4 regions of the Paenarthrobacter sp. 2TAF44 genome follow, and region 3 is predicted to be linked to each of the others. Evidence: riboswitches for the same ligand, from Rfam matches in the RefSeq annotation. Region 3 holds a riboswitch; each other region holds the start of a gene.
What was found. Region 3 has a riboswitch for cyclic di-AMP ahead of AB4Z15_RS11455 (hypothetical protein). Riboswitches for the same ligand answer to the same signal wherever they lie in the genome.

Region 1 (4,208 bases), on a different contig from region 3:
TCGGGCTATGTGGATAACGGTCCGGGCTCGGTTTTCGGCACGCTCACCGCCCTCCAGGTTGCGCTGCGGATAACATCCAAAACACGCTGCCGCCGAGGCTATCCATGGCAGAAAAAGTTCGGTAGTGTTCGAGTCACCGAATGGCCGGCAAAAGTGTCCCAGGACACAACCCGGCCATTTATTTGCGGCCGCTTGGGGAACACGGACGCGATCCCACGCGCTGCCGAAAGGCACACACGTCAAGGAGGAACCCAAGCAGTGTCACTCACTCCTGATTCCGTCACGGAACGGACTACCACCGTGGTGATCGGCACGGGCCTGTCCGGCTTGGCTGTTGCCAGCGAGCTCAGCCGCTATGGCGTAGGTTCCATCGTGCTTGATGGCTTTGGTACTTTGTCCACCACCGGACCATCGGTCCATACGGGAATGCTCCAGCGCTGCGACGCAGCGGACCCCGCGGCAATGCAGGAACGCAACGAGATCCTGCGCCACTTGCGCAACTACGCCGCAAGCCATCACCTGGATGTCCGCACCACCACACGCGCTGTTCGTCTGGACTTCCTGGGCGGCGACTCGTCCCAGCAGCTTGGATACGGACTCGCAGCAAGCCTGAACACGGCCAGCCAGAGGGCTGGGCTGAGCGTTTACGGCCCGCTTGAATCCACCCCACGGCAATGGGCCGTGCATACAGCCACTGGAGTTCTTCTGGCCGACCACATCGTGGTGACGCGCTGCGCCCAGAGCCAACTGCGCCGAATGCTTACGGACTTGGGAATCGCCATAGGCCAGAACCTCGTGGCAGCCATGCGTGCCGTGGGAATGCACTTGGTAGGCGTGGGGGAACTCATTACACCCACGCCCAAGGAAGTACTCCGGCAAGCCAAGGCAGTAGGGCAAGCAATCTCATCCAAGGTGGCCCTACCAGCTTCGCCGGGCATCGCACTGGCTTAGAAACGAACAAAAGTTAACTCAGAAGGCCGGTGCCTCCGAAGACGTTAGTCCTCGAAGGCACCGGCCTTTTGAGTTGGAGCGTGAAGCTTAGGCGCCAGCGCGTACGTACGTGATGGGGCCGGTTGCGGTGAGCCAGCTGATCGGGTGGATGCCCGTCTGGTTGCCGTTGATGCCACCGCTGATGGCCTGGCCGTTGCCGATGTAGATGGCTACGTGGCCGGACTGGACGATCATGTCACCGGGCTGGGGGTCGCTGACAACCTTGCCGTAGTTCAGGAACTGCATGGGTGCGAGGTCGCCAACCGGGATGCCTGCGGAGCCGAGGGCCCGTTCCACCATGGCGGTGCAATCCTGCATGATGCCGATCTGGGCGTAAGCCGAGGCAACCATAGCGGCGTTGACGCCACCAACAGCCGGAGCCGCAGCAGCAGGCGCGGCTGCCACCGGAGCGGTAGCCGTAGTGGTTGCGGCGGCCTTGACAGTGGCCGCTGCTGGGGCCTGCTTGGCAACCGGAGCCGGAGCAACGGGTGCCGGCTTTTCAATAACGGGAGCCGCAACGGAAGCAACCGCAGGGCGCTCGAAGTTGATCGTGGCCGTGGAGGCGGCCGTAACAACCTTGGTGGGACCCTCAGTGACGGTCTCGGCGACCGTAGCAGGGCTGGAGTCGCGCTGAACAGGGGTCTCTGCTGCGTGGGCAGCAATGGAGCCTGTCAGGACGAGGCCTGAAGCTGCTGCGATGACAGCGGCTTGGCGACCTGCGCCGGATGCGTTGCTGGCAACAGCCTTGGAGATGGAAATGAACGGATTAGGACGTACGCTGTCCGCCTTACGACGGCCGCGAAGAATGCGTGAAGACATGAAAGAGCCTCTCCCGATGCCTGCGAGGTTAGCTGTCGGATTCGGATGGGAGTCACCCGGCCACTATCCCCCGCTGTGCAGCGGAAGCTTCGTGACTTCACCCCAAGGCGCGCTCTGAAAGCGGGCCAAAATGGGTTCCCCGTCTCTGCCGTAGGTTTGTCTGCGAACGGATTCCGGACTGCGGCAGAGCTAGGCAATCAGCCCGGAAATGCCCGTTACGTGGAACAGGCACAAGTACAACCGTACGGGAAGATCACTTCAAAGTCACATTTACGTAACGAGCAGTTCGTTTTTGGCGTGTCGCAGTGACCGTTTCGAGATCTTCGCAAGTATGTAGAAAACCCCGTTATTCCGCGGAATTTTCGTCATCCGGCTCGTTCGGAGCCGCCAGCTTCTTCCGGGCTGTAACAGCGAGGAAGATCACGAGACCGATTGCCACGACGGCGAGGCCAACAATGCTCCAGGGGAAGGGTTGGGAAGCTGCCGGGGCAGGCTCACTATTTTCGGTACCGGGCGCTGCCGTCCCCGCCGTCGGAACCGCCGCCGAAGCCGATGGGGAGGCGCCTGCTGAGCCGCTCGCCGTCGTCGTGCTTGTTCCGGAAACAGTGAACTTGAAAGTTCCCTCAATCGGGTGGGAGTCTGAACTGACCACGCGCCACACCACCGTGTATTCGCCAGCCGGAGCGCCCGGACGCAGCTTCTGGACAGCCATGTTGTCGATGATCTCCACTGCGCCATCTGCCCAGTTTTCGCCCCCAGCGGTGACAGTTACGCCCGAACCGATGGCCAGTGGCCGGTTGTTGAACGTGATCGACACCGACGCCGGCACTTCAGCTACCCGCGCACCGTTGGCCGGAGTTGTTGATTCGGCGACGTCGTGCGCGGAGGCCGGAGCGGCGCCCAGCAGCAACGCGGAAGCGAACGCAATAGCGGCTACGACGGCGGCCAGAAGCGGGCGGATGGTACGCATGGGGCGGTTTCTCCTAGTGTTGGCTTCCTTACAGACTAGGCGAATCGTCCCGGCACCCCGCATCGGCGGGCATAGGATTTGAGAGCAAACTCCCCCGATCCCCGGAGACCTTCATGCTGAAACAAGGTTCTGCAATCGACCGCTACTTCAAGATCTCCGAGCGCCGGTCCACATACTCGCGGGAAATACGTGGCGGCTTCGCGACCTTCTTCGCCATGAGCTACATCGTGGTACTGAATCCGCTGATCCTCTCCGGGGCAGACTCGAGCGGAGCGTCCCTTGGCTTCACGGCCGTAGCGGCCACCACTGCATTCGTGGCGGGCATCCTGACCATCCTCATGGGCGCCTGGGCCAAGCACCCCTTCGCGGTGGCAACCGGGCTGGGAGTGAACGCGTTCGTGGCCGTGACCGTTGCCTCCCACCCGGGCCTGACGTGGCCGGACATGATGGGGCTGGTGGTGCTTTCGGGTGTCACCATGCTCATCCTGGTACTCACCGGATTCCGCACGGCCGTTTTCAGGGCCGTCCCGGAAGCCCTTAAGACGGCAATCGTAGTGGGCATTGGCCTCTTCATCGCCTTGATCGGGCTTGTGAACGCGGGCTTTGTCCGACGCATCCCGGATGCGGCAGGCACCACGGTTCCGCTCGGCCTCGGCGTGGATGGCAAGCTGATGGGCTGGCCAACGTTGGTGTTCGCCGTCGGCCTCATCCTCACCATCGCGTTGGTGGTGCGAAAGGTCCGCGGCGCAATCCTGATCGGCATCGTGGTCTCCACTGCCCTGGCGGCAATCCTCGAATTCACGCTCCACATTGGTCCAAGCTTCGACGGCAAAAACGTCAACCCGCGCGGCTGGTCCCTGGTGGCCCCGACACTGTCCGAATGGGGCGCCCCGGACCTCTCCTTGATTGGTAAAGCCAACCCCTTTGGCGCCTTCGAGCACCTCGGTTTTGTGGCCGCGGCGCTGCTGGCCTTCGTGATCCTCCTCAGCATCTTCTTCGACGCCATGGGCACCATGGTGGGCCTGGCCAACGAGGCCGGAACCGTGGACGAGCACGGCAACATTCCCAACGTGGACCGCGTCCTGCAGGTTGACGCCCTGGGCGCAATCGTCGGTGGCGGCGCCTCCGTCTCGTCCAACCAGATCTTCGTCGAGTCGGGCGCGGGCATTGGCGAAGGTGCCCGCACTGGCCTCGCCTCCATTGTCACGGGCCTGCTCTTCCTGGTAGCCATGTTCTTCACGCCGCTCATCAACCTCGTCCCGTTCGAAGCCGTGGCACCTGCGCTGGTGGTTGTGGGCTTCATGATGGTGTCCCAGGTAGGCAAGATCGACTGGCAGGACTGGGGCGTTGGCATTCCCGCGTTCCTGACCATCGCACTCATGCCGTTCACGTACTCCATTGCCAACGGCCTCGGTGCCGGCTTCATCTC
Region 2 (4,208 bases), on a different contig from region 3:
TGGCTGGCGCGGCCGTGCCCATGGTTCTGTTGGCTTTTGGCATGTCGCTGGCAGGCAAGGCACCTCTCCAAAAGGGGGATGGCCGCGTGGAGACCGTGGTGGCAACCACCCTGAAGGTGGCGGGCATGCCCGTGGTGGTCTGGGCGCTGGGACGCTTTGTGTTCGGCCTGGAGGGGCAGCACCTCCTGGCCAGCGTCATCATGGCAGCCCTTCCAACCGCCCAGAACGTTTTCCTTTTCGCTTCTCCCTACGGACGCGGAATGACAATGGCCAGGGACGTCATCCTCTGCACAACGGTGCTCTGCATCGGGGCACTGGTCATGGTCGCGTGGCTGCTGGGTTAGAAACGCCATGCCAGGAACAAGAGCCACACGAAACAAAAAGCGAGACGGAACAGATGAGGCAGGCACCCGCGCGGGTGCCTGCCTCATCTTGTTACCGTGATTGCTGTAGCTGTGATTCCTTAGGCCCGACGAAGCCGTTGGCAGCTCCAACGGCCCATCCGATTGCGGAAGGTGGCAGTGCGGCTGCTGCTGCAGTACCGGCCGTGCCATCCGACGTGCTTGCTGGTCCTGGGAAGTTGCGTGCTCACTTCAAGATCCCTGTGGCGCCCTCAAGTATGCCGTCCAGGTCCAAGGCTGAACCATTGGCCGGCGTGGTGGCATTTGGATTTCCGGTTGGCTTTGGCTTCGGTGCCTGAGTCTGGGTAGGAGTAGGTGTCGGAGTAACCGTGGGACTGGGCGTCGTCGTGGCAGGTGGGGTGGTAACCGTGTCCGACGGAACCGGGCTCGGGGCCGGCTGGGTCGGGACAGGAGTTGTCACGCCCGGCACAGGAACAACAGCCGACGGGGCCGACGAAGGGACCCAAACAGGATCCGCGAGTGAAACTTCCGGAGTCGGAAGTGACGACGACGACCCCTGAGCAGGTGCCTCTTCTGACGACTGCGTTGCAACAGTTGCCGGCTGTCCGGCCTCGCTGGTCGCCGACGAAGCTGATGCAGTAGAGCTGGACGAGCGGGGTGCGGGGGTGGCCGAGGTTGACTGCCTGCTGTCGCCACCCGTCTTTGCGTCACTGGCTTCCTGAGCCGGTGTTTCCTGCCCGAAGAAGGGAAGCTCGAAGGCCTGGCTCATGGTGCCAACGGTCAATACCAGGCCCAATGCCCCAGCGACGACTGCCATGCGCTGGCCCATTGTCTTGACCGAGGCGGCCTTGGTGAGGACTGCATGTGGTTCGTGGCTGAAGGACGACGCTCCAAACGTGGGGACAACGCCCGTCGGGGACTCGGCAACCGTTGTCGCGGAAGGGGCTGTCCCGCTTCCGGATGCTTGGGCACGAAGGGCTTTCCGGCTTGCGAGACCAGCTGTCGCGGTGGCGGCTGCCGCGAGCTGGGCAGGGCTCTTTGACTCCGCCGGCGAAGCAGGGAACGCCGGAGCCGCAGGCGTGGGAAGAGGGGTGGCAACGGTCGGAATTTCAGCTGTGACCGGATCCCCAGGGCCGGGCGTGGGCGCCTGCACTATCGGGATGGCAGCGGTGGCGGGCTCGGGTTCGTGCGCGGCGGGGGTGGGTGCAGCAGCAGCCACCATCGGGATGGCAGCGGTGGCGGGCTCGGGATCTGCAGCCGGTTCGGGAGCGACCGGCGTGGGCGCCAGAACTGTTGGAATCGCAGCCGTAGCCGGCTCCAGAGCAGCGGAGTCTACTGGGGCAGTTTCTGCCGGAGCTGTTTGAGGAGCGATTACAGCTTGGGCTGCCCGTTCACGCTCTGCCGCGCGAGCGGCTGCGCGCGTGGTGGGCGCCGCAGAGGTGGGAACAGAAGCAGTGGCGGGTTCCGGCGTCGTGCTTGTAGAACCTGTTTCTGCTGCCGGCGTGCTGGTGGAGGATCCGCTGGGTTGGGCCCGACGGCGTCCGGTTGGTTGGGTACGCTCGCGCGCTATTTGGGCGCGGCGCGGCTGATCCATGGTTGGGGACATGGTGGTTGCCTCTCAACGCCTGCGAGGTTAGCTGTCGGGTTCGGACGAGGCCGTCCGGCCGCACATGGCGGCTTCACCCCAAGGGCCCATGAAAAATCAGGCCCGGGAACTCTGGGTCCCCCGTCTCTGCCGCTAGTCTGGCGGATCCCGGTTTGCGGCAGAGCTCGGCGTCAACCCGGAAGCGGCCCAGCGGAGATACGGGTCGCTCTTAGACCGTACATGAGCGCCATAGTAAAGTCACATTAATGTAACGGGCGGGACGCCTTCCAGCGCGAAGGTCCGTTAGGACTTAGGCTCCGGGGCCGGAGCCGGGGCTGGCAGCTCGTGCTGGATCCTTTGGACTTGGTGTGCGTAATGGGTCTCGGGTCGGAAAATTTCGTCCGCCACGCCCAGGATCCCACCCGCGGCGCCGCGCCGGACTTTCCCCTTGCTGTTCTGGCGCGAGACCCAGAACCAAAGGGCCGCAACGAAGGCAGGTGCTGCCAGTACTGCCACTAGAACGGCCAAGATATCCATCGCCCAAGACTAGCTTCCGCCGCGGCTGGCAGGTAGAACATAGTCGTATGGACCTCCCAGTGATGCCGCCCATTTCGCCCATGCTTGCCAAGTCCGTTCCTTCGATCCCTGATGTAGGCCACTTTGAGCCGAAGTGGGACGGGTTCAGGACCATCGTTTTCAAAGATGGCGACGAGATCATCTTGGGCAGCCGCAACGAACGTCCCATGACACGGTACTTTCCCGAGTTGGTGGAAGCCCTTCAGAAGAACCTTCCGGACAAATGCGTGATCGACGGCGAGATCGTCCTCATAGCTGACAACAGGCTCGATTTCGAGGGCCTTCAGCAGCGCATCCATCCTGCCGATAGCCGTGTGCGGATGCTTGCCGAAAAGACACCGTCCTCCTTCATCGGATTCGACATCCTTGCCCTGGGCGGGGAGAACCTCATGGACAAGCCGTTTTCGGAGCGTCGAGCCGCCTTGGAGAAGGCAATGGCCAAGGCTGAGGCGCCCGTGTACGTAACGCCTGCCGTGACAGAACTTGATCAAGCGCAGGAGTGGTTCGTGCAGCTGGAAGGTGCTGGGCTTGACGGCATACTTTCCAAACCGCTCGGGGGGACGTACCAGCCGAATAAGCGCGTCATGTTCAAGACCAAGCATGAACGGACCGCGGACTGTGTGGTGGCTGGATTCCGGTGGCACAAAACGGGAAAGGTTGTGGGGTCGATGCTGCTCGGGCTATATAACGACGCCGGCCAGCTGCAGCACGTGGGGGTGGTGGCTTCATTTCCCATGGCCAAGCGCGAAAGCCTGGTGGCCGAACTTGAGCCGTATCAGACGGAATTCAGCGAACATCCTTGGGGCCAGTGGGCCGATCAAGGAGACGCGGCAGCTACAGGTTCTCGAATGCCGGGCGCACAGAGCCGGTGGAGCGCCGGTAAGGACTTCTCCTTTGTTCCCCTCCGGCCGGAACTCGTCATTGAGGTTGCCTACGACTACATGGAGGGCGAGCGGTTCCGGCACACCACCCAGTTTCGTCGGTGGCGGCCGGACAGGACCCCGGAGAGCTGCACATACTCACAACTGGAGGAGCCGGCTGATTATGACCTCGGGGAGATCCTGAGACTGCCGTAGCCTCGGGCTCCTCGGGTTTGGTTCTACGTTGTCGAGCCGCTGTTACGTCGTTGAACCGCTGTCACGTTGTTGCCCAACAACGTAACAGCGGCTTGGCGACGACCTACTCTTCGTGCCCCTGGTCGCTGCTCATGCTGTCCTCGGCAGGCGGTGTTTCGCCCGGGGGTACGCCGCCCCCGGGTTCGAGTCCCGTGACGTTGCCATCCAAGGGGTCGGGGTTGGCGGAAGCTGCGGGATCGTCCTCTTCGTCCTGGCGCATGTCTGGGTCGGTGTGTACATCATCCGGATCGCCGGCAGTGTCGCCCGCGGTGTCGTCCGGCTCGGCTGCGCCCGAGACGCCGAAGGTCCGGGGATCGTCCTCTGGGTCATAGCTGGTCATGGTCGCCCTTCCTAAGCAAACTTACTATTGTGATTGCCCGGCCAGCCTAGTCTCCAGATCGCAAACCCAACAAGGGGCACCCATGCCGGGATTCGACGTCGTGCACTAGTGCCTAACTCCGGCGGGACGCCTAACTCTGCCGGGATGTCGCCGCGACAAAGCTCCTGATAGCGTCCGCCACGGCCTTGGGGCGCATGTGCTGTGCAACATGGCCCACGCCCGGGATCTCC
Region 3 (4,208 bases):
CTGCCGGAAGCCCTTGCCGACGCCATGGACCAGCAACCCGGGCCTTCCCTCGTGTGCCTGCAGGCCGGCAACCTGCATTCCGGTGCGTTCGATCCGATGTCCGAAGCCATCGCGGTAGCCCATGACCGGGAGGCCTGGGTGCATGTGGATGGCGCCTTTGGGCTGTGGGCGGCAGTCAGCCCAAATCTGCGCGGGCGGCTGGCCGGAGTAGAGGCAGCCGATTCGTGGGCCACCGATGCCCACAAAACATTGAACGTCCCGTACGACTGCGGCTTGGCCATCGTCTCCCGGCCGGAAGCCCTTAGACGCGCCTTCAGCGTTCACACGAGTTACCTCATTGCAACGGAGACCGGACTGGGCGATCCGTTCGACAAAGTTCCGGAACTGTCCCGTAGGGCCCGCGGCATCCCGGTGTGGGCAGCGCTGCGACAGTTGGGCCGGTCCGGAGTCATTGCCATGGTGGACAGGCTTGCAGCAAACGCCCGCGCGTTGGCGGAGGGACTCGCGGAGATCCCGGGTGTGGAGATTCTGAACGACGTCGTGTTCACACAGGTATCGGTAGCCTTCGGCAGTGATGACCGCACACACCGCGTCACCCAGCGGCTCATGGCCGAAGGGCTTGTGTGGATGTCAGGTTCCTCATGGCGAGGACGCGACATCTTCCGGATTTCGGTCAGCAACTGGGCCACCGACGCAGGTGACGTCGCTGCCTCCATCGCAGCCGTTCGAGGTGCGGCAGAGGCCGAACCGGAAGCATAGGCCGAACCGGAAGTATAGGCACAGTCCAGTTACCGGGCCGAGCGCGCCTTTTCCAAATATGCCATCAGCCCGGCCAACTGCTCAGCGCTCCAAGGCAGGCCGGCGCTGATGGCCTTGCTGTTTTCCTGCCAGGCTGCACGCGCTGCACCTTTGGTGTCCTCACTCGAGTGGAACATGGAACCGATGCCGTCCCATGAGTGCACCCATTCCTGGACGGAAGGATCCGTGACGGGCCTGTTGGCTTCCACGTGCGCCAGTCCTTCTTCCACAAGGACGGCCCACTGCTGCTTGGCGGCTTCGACTTTTTCTGCGCCGAGTTCTTCCCGCTTGTCCGCGAGTTGCTGGCGTTGTTCGGCTGTGAAGTTGTTTTCGAGCACGGTAATCATCTCCAACGTTGACATGAATTGTTCAGGGGTGGGCATGGCGTGTCCGTCCATGCGTGACAACAGCTCGCCCAAACGGTTTTGGAGCGCCTGGAGTTGCTGGGCATGCTCCTGCACATGGACCAGCTGCTCTTTGAGGAGGCCTCGAAGAGACTCCAGATCATCCTCGGGCGTTTGCAGCGCCTTGCCGATGGCAGCGAGCGGAAGCCCCAGCATCTGAAGCGATCTGATCCGGTATAGGCGGCGCAGGTCGCTCTCCGAATACCGGCGATGACCAGATGATGTCCTTTGGCTTGCGGACAGCAGCCCGATCTCGTCGTAGTGGTGGAGCGTCCGCACGCTGACGCCACATGCTGTGGCCAGTTCACCGATGCTCCACGGTCCGGTTCCTGTTGTTCCCGTCATGGGCACAACGCTAAGTCCTGACGTTACGTGAGGTGCAAGCCGTCGCCACCTGAAACGCGAAAACCGCCCCGTTCCCGCTGTCAGCTGCAGTAATCACTGCTGCGAACGGCGGAAAACGGGGCGGTAATCAGGCCCTGCACGTTTGAGCCCGCTGGGGTGGGCTCAAACCTGCTTATTGAGTTGGCTTAGTACCAGTTGTTGGCCAAGTGGAAGGCGAGGGCGGCCGAGGGGGAGCCGTAGCGTTCCTTGATGTAGTTCAGGCCCCACTTGATCTGGGTTTGGTAGTTGGTCTCCCAGTCGGCGCCGGCAGTTGCCATCTTGGAAGCTGGCAGAGACTGCACGATTCCGTAGGCGCCACTGGACGCGTTGGTCGCGGTGGTCCGCCAGTTGGATTCCTTCTCCCACAGTGTGTTCAGGGCAGTCATTTCACCCGGACCCCAGCCGTAGCTGGCGAGGATGCTGGCGGCGTAAGCTTTGGCAGCAGCGGGATCGTCCACGGCCTTGGGAACAGCTGCTGCGGCTGCGGCTGCAGCAGCGGCGGCATCGGCAGCCTGCTTGGCGGCTGCATCAGCGGCAGCCTTTTCGGCGGCGGCTTGTGCGGCTGCTGCCTGGTCGGCGGCGGCTTTTTCGGCCGCAGCCTTCTCAGCGGCAGCCTTCTCGGCAGCGGCCTGTGCAGCTGCTGCTGCCTGATCTGCAGCGGCCCTATCGCCGGCGCCCTTCTTGGCAGCAGCATCCAGGGACGCAGAGATTTCCGCTGATTTGTTGCTGACCTGGGCCGTGGCTTGCGTCTCGGATGCCTGGCTCGTTTCCGGGAGGTTGAATGCGGCGTTTGCGGCCTGGCCAAGCGATGCGACGCCCAATGCTGCGGCAACGACTCCTGCAACAACGGACATGCGCTGACCGGTCTTGCCGCGGCGGGCAGCGGTCTTCAGAACAGACTGCGATTTGGTCAGGGGAGCGTTGTGTTCGTCACGGTGACGCGCGGAAGGGCGCGTCTGATCGTTGAATTCAGACATGTGTGATTACCTCTCAGCGCCTGCGGAGTTAGCTGTCGGGTTCGGATGAGGTCATCCGGCCGCGCGCGTAGCTGCGGCTTCACCCCAAGGGCAAGGAAAGTACTGTGCCCGGAGACTCTGGGTCCCCCGTCTCTGCCTCGAATGAGAACGGAACTCCGGGAAGTGGCAGAGCTCGGCGCATCCCGGGTGTGGGCCAACTATGGGCGACCCACCCTTTCGAAGGTACAGGAGGTTTCGGCTTAAGTCACATTTGGGTAACAGAGATCACGGTCACGGCGCGTCATGTTGCCTGATTCGTTATACGTGTTCGTTCGAAACTGACGGGAGTCTCAGAATGAACTCGGTGCACCCCGGCTTGGACGTTACTGCCACGCTTCCGCCGTGCGCTTGGACGATTGATTCGACGATTGACAAGCCCAATCCGGAGGTTCCTTCAGAGCCTGATCTCGCGGCGTCAGCGCGGGCAAAACGCGAGAAAACATGGCCCTGGAATTCAGGCGGAATGCCAGCCCCGTTGTCAGTGACCGTGACCACCGCGGTACCGTCCGCGGAGAGCACGACGCCAGTGATCACTGTGGTACCTGGATCGGTGTGTTTGCGGGCGTTGGACAGGAGATTGGCCAGCACCTGATGCAGCTGGGTTGCGTCCCCGCGTACCGTGATGGGCTCGTCGGGGAGTTGGAGCTTCCAGATGTGATCCGGTGCCATCACCTTTTCGTCGCTGACGGTCTCGATCACCAACTGGGTAAGGTCCACATCCGTGACCTTCAATGGCTGGCCTTCGTCCAACCGCGCCAACAGCAACAGGTCCTCCACCAGGGTGGTCATGCGTTCGGACTGGCTCTGGACGCGTGCCAGGGACTTCCGGCCGTCGTCCGTGAAGTTCTCCGTCATGCGGAGTAATTCGGTATATCCACGAATGGCGGTCAGCGGCGTCCGCAGTTCGTGGGAGGCATCCGCAACGAACTGCCGGACCTTGGTTTCGCTCTCCTGACGGGCTTCCAGGGCCCTGGAAACGTTGTTGAGCATTTGGTTCAAAGCGTGGCCAACGCTGCCTACTTCTGTTCCAGGATGGGAGGCCGACGGCGGTACGCGCACAGCGAGTGCCACTTCACCGGCGTCGAGGGGAAGGCGCGATACTTTGGTTGCAACCTCCGATAGTTGCTCCAGCGGCCGCATGGTCCGGCGAATGATGACGGTACCGGCAAGGCCGATCAGCACCAGTCCGCCAAGGGAAACAAACACCATGGTCCATACCAGCGAGGCCTCGGCATTTTGCTTATCAGCCAACGGCAGGCCCGTCACAATCACGTCGCCGTAGGTGGTATTTACTGCCACCAGCCGGTAGTCGCCGTTGGACAATGAACGGTCCACAGGCCGGTTGTCACGGGGGAGTGAGAGCAGGACCTGCTTGTCTTCTGCCGAAAGTGCGACGCGGCGGCCATTCGAATTTAGCAGGCCGGAGTTAATGACGGTGGAACCGTCAATCCTCGCGTTGAGGGTACCGGCACCTTGGCCGCGGGCCTCCAGAGGATCTGGCCGCCCGCTTGAGGGAAAGTTCGACGGCGGCCTGCCGAAGTCATTCGCGCGGCTTGACGCCTGCTCCAGCTGCTTATCGAGTTGCTTGTTGAAGTACATGTCCATG
Region 4 (4,208 bases), on a different contig from region 3:
TTACCCCGAATGGGATTTTCCTAGCGGAGGGTGAAGAACGAGGATGTGCCGGTGGCTGCGACCGGGGTCAGGAGCGTCCCCTGGCTGGGGTTCAGCGCGCTGATCATCATGCCGTTGCCGACGTAGATGCCCACGTGGGCTCCGCCGTTCTGCATGACGAGGTCGCCGGGGGCCGGCGTGCTGGTGGGCTTCATGGCCGTCCAGGCATTGACCCGGGGGATGCTGATGCCGGCCTGGGCGTAGACCCACTGGGCAAATCCAGAGCAGTCCCAGCCGTTGGGGGAAGTGCCGCCCCAGACATAGGGGTGGCCAATGCCGGTGTAGGCAATTGCTGCGAGTCCGGAAGCTGCCGCGCTGGATGCGGCATCCTTGGCCGTGGAGGACAGGGCAGCGAGGGCGTCGCCCGTCTGGCCTTCGGCTGCCTGCGTGCGCTGGGAGGCGCGCTGAACCTTGGGGGCTTCCTTGGTAGCCACAACGGGGCTTTCGAAGGAAACGGTTGCCGTGGGCTCAGCGGTAACAACCGCGGTGGCGACCAACTGCTGGGTGCTGGAGGATTCCGACTTGGAAACGTCGGTGTCAGCGGCCTGGGCCGGGAGTCCAACGCTGAGAACAAGTCCCGAGGCTGCGGCCAGAACGGCGGCTTGGCGGCCTACGGTGCCTGCATTGGTTGAGACAGCCTTGGAAAGGGTGTTCAACGGGTTCGTACGAACCAATTCGGCGCGATGGCGCGCAGGGGTAGTGCGTGATGACACGAAGGTAGCCTCTCCCAATGCCTGCGAGGTGAGCTGTCGGATTCGGATGGGAGTCATCCGGCCGCGCGGCTTCAAGGAAGCTTTTGCGACTTAACCCCAAGGCCTTCTGATTCGAAGGCCAAAATTGGTTCCCCCGCCCCTGCCAGACGATTTTTGCGAACGGACCTCGAGTGGTGGCAGAGCTAGGCAATCCACTCAAGTGCATCGGCCCCCTAAAAAGCCGATGCGCTTTAGACGGTACAACAGATATTCGTGAATGTCACATTCAGGTCACGGGCGTGTCATGAATGCGATAGACAACCATCAACTGGCTCAGAGCCAGCCCATGGGATCTACGACTTCACCGTTTACCTGGACCTCGAAGTGGAGGTGGCAACCCGTAGATGCGCCTGTAGTGCCGCTCAGCGCGACAGTATCGCCACGGCTGACAGTCTGGCCCACCTTGACGTTGAAGGACGACAGGTGGTTGTACGTGGTCTCGAGGCCGTTGCCGTGGTCAATCACGACGCGGTTGCCTCCGCCGTACTCATGCCAGCCTGCGAACGTGACCTTGCCTGCGGCTGCGGCGTGAACGGCAGTACCGCACTGGGCTACGAAGTCCTGGCCGCGGTGGAAGTCACCGGTGCCGCCCGTAAGGGGGCTGACGCGGTAGCCAAACGGCGATGCCGTGACCAGCTTGTCCAGAGGGCTTCCCAGCGTGCCAAGTGAGGATGCGCGCTGAATGCTCCCCGCTGACTGGGCGCTCAGCAACTGCTTGAGCTTGCCGTCAGGATCAGCGGCGGTAGCGACTGCTGCGCGACTGAAATCGATTTTGGCAGAGGCTGCCGCAGAAACTTCGGGTTGGCTGCCACCCGGCACGGAGAGGGCCGCCTCGGCCTGGCCGGATTCGGATGTGGCCATGACCGGGCTTGTGGCAGGCAGGCCTACAGTCAGGGCAAGTCCGGTAGCGGCAAGCGCGACTCCGGCCTTCTGCCCGACACCACTGGCTGCGGCGAAGTCGGCTACCTGGCGCAATGGGCTCTTGCGGCGGCGCACCTGACGCGGGGTGTCGCGTGGCCGGATCTCCATTGCGGCGCGGGCTGGCCGCAGCTCAGCAGCGGGGCCGGACGCGCGGCGACGGCCCCTGACGTTCTGCGATGTCAAACTCTGTTCCTCTCTGGAAAGCCTGCGAAGTTAGCTGTCGGATTCGGGTCAGAGAGTTCAAAGACCCGGTCCGCACGAAGCGCAAACGGCACACAGGTATCCCCGGAAGGACTTGCGTTAGTAGGCACTTCTGCTGCGGACTTCACCCCAAGGCTGCTTCTTTAGGCAGCCGCTTGTGGTTCCCCCGCCTCTGCCAGTAGTTGATGACACACCTGATCTGCTGGCAGAGCTCGGCTCCAGATCAGGTAACGCTTTGGTATCGGCGCTAGTAGATAACTATAGGCGATTAAAGCCCGCAGTAATAAATTCGTTATCTTCCCAAACGACCGTGTTGTGGACGCCCCCATATCACCAGTCGCAGGAATCCGCAGGTCACACGCGCGCCAGCCGCCCCAAAGTGAGATCTGACACGCCCTAGGGTCAGCTGACAGCAACGAAGACGTGCGCAGCTACCTCGGGAGGCAGCTCCAGTGCTCCTTCAATACCGGGAACGCGGACGGAGATGTACTCCCCCACCCGTTCCAAGGAGACAGTTGCGCCTGGACGAATTCCGCCTTCATCGAGCTGGGTGAGGAGTTCGGGCTCAACCTGGATGGGTTCAGCAAGCCGGCTGACTACTACGCGGGAATCGGCAGCGTACCCGTCCATGGCATGCAGCAGGTTCACGTCCAAGCGGGCAAGGGGCTGGTTGGCGAGGCCGCCAAGCGCCTCCAAACCCGGGATGGGGTTGCCATACGGTGACTCGGTGGGGTGCTCCAACAACTCATACAGGCGCCGTTCCACCCGTTCACTCATGACGTGTTCCCAGCGACACGCTTCGTCATGAACGTATGCCCAGTCCAGACCAATGACGTCCGCCAGGAGCCTCTCGGCAAGGCGGTGCTTCCGCATGACTTCGGTGGCCCGCTTGCGCCCGACTTCGGTCAGTTCCAGGTGGCGGTCGTTGGACACAATCACCAGGCCATCGCGCTCCATGCGTCCAATGGTCTGGGAAACCGTGGGACCCGAGTGCCGCAGACGCTCCGCAATGCGTGCGCGAAGAGCCACGATGTTCTCTTCTTCAAGCTCCAAAATGGTCCGAAGATACATCTCAGTGGTATCGATCAGATCCGTCATCCAGCTCAGCTCTCCTCGAACGCATTTCTTGCGTAATCTCCACCGTACCGCGTCCCCGCCAAGGTGGATGGTGTGCAACCGACACCTCAGGAACGTCAACCCAAGCCTAGCTTATTTGGAATTACTCTGGATAATTTTTCCCGGGGTCGCAATGCCCATGGTGGTCCGGCATTCCACGTGGCGGACTATGACAACCGCAGATTCCTGACGGTGGGTCCGGTCAGGCAGAATGAGGGAGTCGAAGGGGCAGCCGATGCCACCTGCCCACCTCCCCCTCTCTAACCGATACCCATTGGAGCCACACGTGAGCGACAACAGCATCACTATTCCCGCCGACCTGCTGCCCAAGGACGGACGCTTCGGCGCGGGACCGTCCAAGGTGCGCCCGGAACAGGTCCAGGCCCTGTCTGACGCGTCGACCACCATACTTGGCACGTCACACCGTCAGGCACCGGTCAAGAACCTGGTGGGTTCGGTGCGCGAAGGACTCAGCCAGTTCTTCCGTGCACCTGAGGGCTACGAGGTTGTCCTCGGCGTGGGCGGTTCCACAGCGTTCTGGGACGTAGCGGCTTTCGGCCTGGTTGAGAAAAAGGCCCAGCACCTTTCCTTCGGTGAGTTCGGTTCCAAGTTTGCCGCGGCCACCAACAAAGCCCCCTTCCTCGATGCATCCTCCATCATCAAGTCAGAGCCCGGCACGCGACCGGCCTCCCAGGCAGAGGCCGGCGTTGATGTCTACGCCTGGCCCCAGAACGAGACATCAACCGGTGTTGCAGCCCCCGTCAAGCGCGTAGAGGGCGCCGACGCCGGTTCGCTCGTCCTGGTGGACGCTACCTCAGCCGCCGGCGGGCTGGACGTGGACGTCGCCGAATCGGATGTCTACTACTTCGCCCCGCAGAAGAACTTCGCTTCTGACGGCGGCCTGTGGCTCGGCCTGCTCTCCCCCGCGGCGTTGGAGCGCGCCGCCCGCATCAAGGCCGGCGACCGCTGGATTCCGGACTTCCTGGACCTGCAGACCGCAATTGACAACTCCAAACTGAACCAGACGTACAACACACCTTCGCTGTCCACGCTGGTGACTTTGGACGCACAGGTGCAGTGGCTCAACAGCAATGGTGGTCTGGACTTCGCCAGCAAGCGCACAGCAGACTCTGCCAGCCGCATCTACTCCTGGGCCGAGGCTTCCGAGTACGCCACACC

Region 1: it holds a riboswitch for cyclic di-AMP, as region 3 does, so the genes downstream of both, AB4Z15_RS05490 (NlpC/P60 family protein) here and AB4Z15_RS11455 (hypothetical protein) in region 3, are expected to answer to the same signal.
Region 2: it holds a riboswitch for cyclic di-AMP, as region 3 does, so the genes downstream of both, AB4Z15_RS23340 (hypothetical protein) here and AB4Z15_RS11455 (hypothetical protein) in region 3, are expected to answer to the same signal.
Region 4: it holds a riboswitch for cyclic di-AMP, as region 3 does, so the genes downstream of both, AB4Z15_RS18815 (M23 family metallopeptidase) here and AB4Z15_RS11455 (hypothetical protein) in region 3, are expected to answer to the same signal.

The regions. Positions count from the first base shown of each region.
Region 1 covers NZ_JBFRFP010000003.1:269,312-273,519, reverse strand. The annotation lists gene AB4Z15_RS05495 (FAD-binding protein) at 259-951, shown strand; gene AB4Z15_RS05490 (NlpC/P60 family protein) at 1,039-1,809, opposite strand; cyclic di-AMP (ydaO/yuaA leader) riboswitch at 1,813-1,981, opposite strand; gene AB4Z15_RS05485 (copper resistance CopC family protein) at 2,156-2,779, opposite strand; gene AB4Z15_RS05480 (NCS2 family permease) at 2,893-4,208, shown strand, end outside.
Region 2 covers NZ_JBFRFP010000037.1:30,562-34,769, reverse strand. The annotation lists gene AB4Z15_RS23345 (AEC family transporter) at 1-344, shown strand, start outside; gene AB4Z15_RS23340 (hypothetical protein) at 589-1,968, opposite strand; cyclic di-AMP (ydaO/yuaA leader) riboswitch at 1,971-2,121, opposite strand; gene AB4Z15_RS23335 (hypothetical protein) at 2,251-2,484, opposite strand; gene AB4Z15_RS23330 (ATP-dependent DNA ligase) at 2,532-3,599, shown strand; gene AB4Z15_RS23325 (DUF6480 family protein) at 3,703-3,978, opposite strand; gene AB4Z15_RS23320 (alpha/beta fold hydrolase) at 4,109-4,208, opposite strand, start outside.
Region 3 covers NZ_JBFRFP010000010.1:54,387-58,594, reverse strand. The annotation lists gene AB4Z15_RS11465 (pyridoxal phosphate-dependent decarboxylase family protein) at 1-759, shown strand, start outside; gene AB4Z15_RS11460 (MerR family transcriptional regulator) at 789-1,547, opposite strand; gene AB4Z15_RS11455 (hypothetical protein) at 1,733-2,563, opposite strand; cyclic di-AMP (ydaO/yuaA leader) riboswitch at 2,569-2,726, opposite strand; gene AB4Z15_RS11450 (sensor histidine kinase) at 2,861-4,208, opposite strand, start outside.
Region 4 covers NZ_JBFRFP010000021.1:50,919-55,126, reverse strand. The annotation lists gene AB4Z15_RS18820 (C40 family peptidase) at 21-752, opposite strand; cyclic di-AMP (ydaO/yuaA leader) riboswitch at 757-920, opposite strand; gene AB4Z15_RS18815 (M23 family metallopeptidase) at 1,065-1,895, opposite strand; cyclic di-AMP (ydaO/yuaA leader) riboswitch at 1,902-2,131, opposite strand; gene AB4Z15_RS18810 (metal-dependent transcriptional regulator) at 2,316-3,011, opposite strand; gene serC (phosphoserine transaminase) at 3,316-4,208, shown strand, end outside.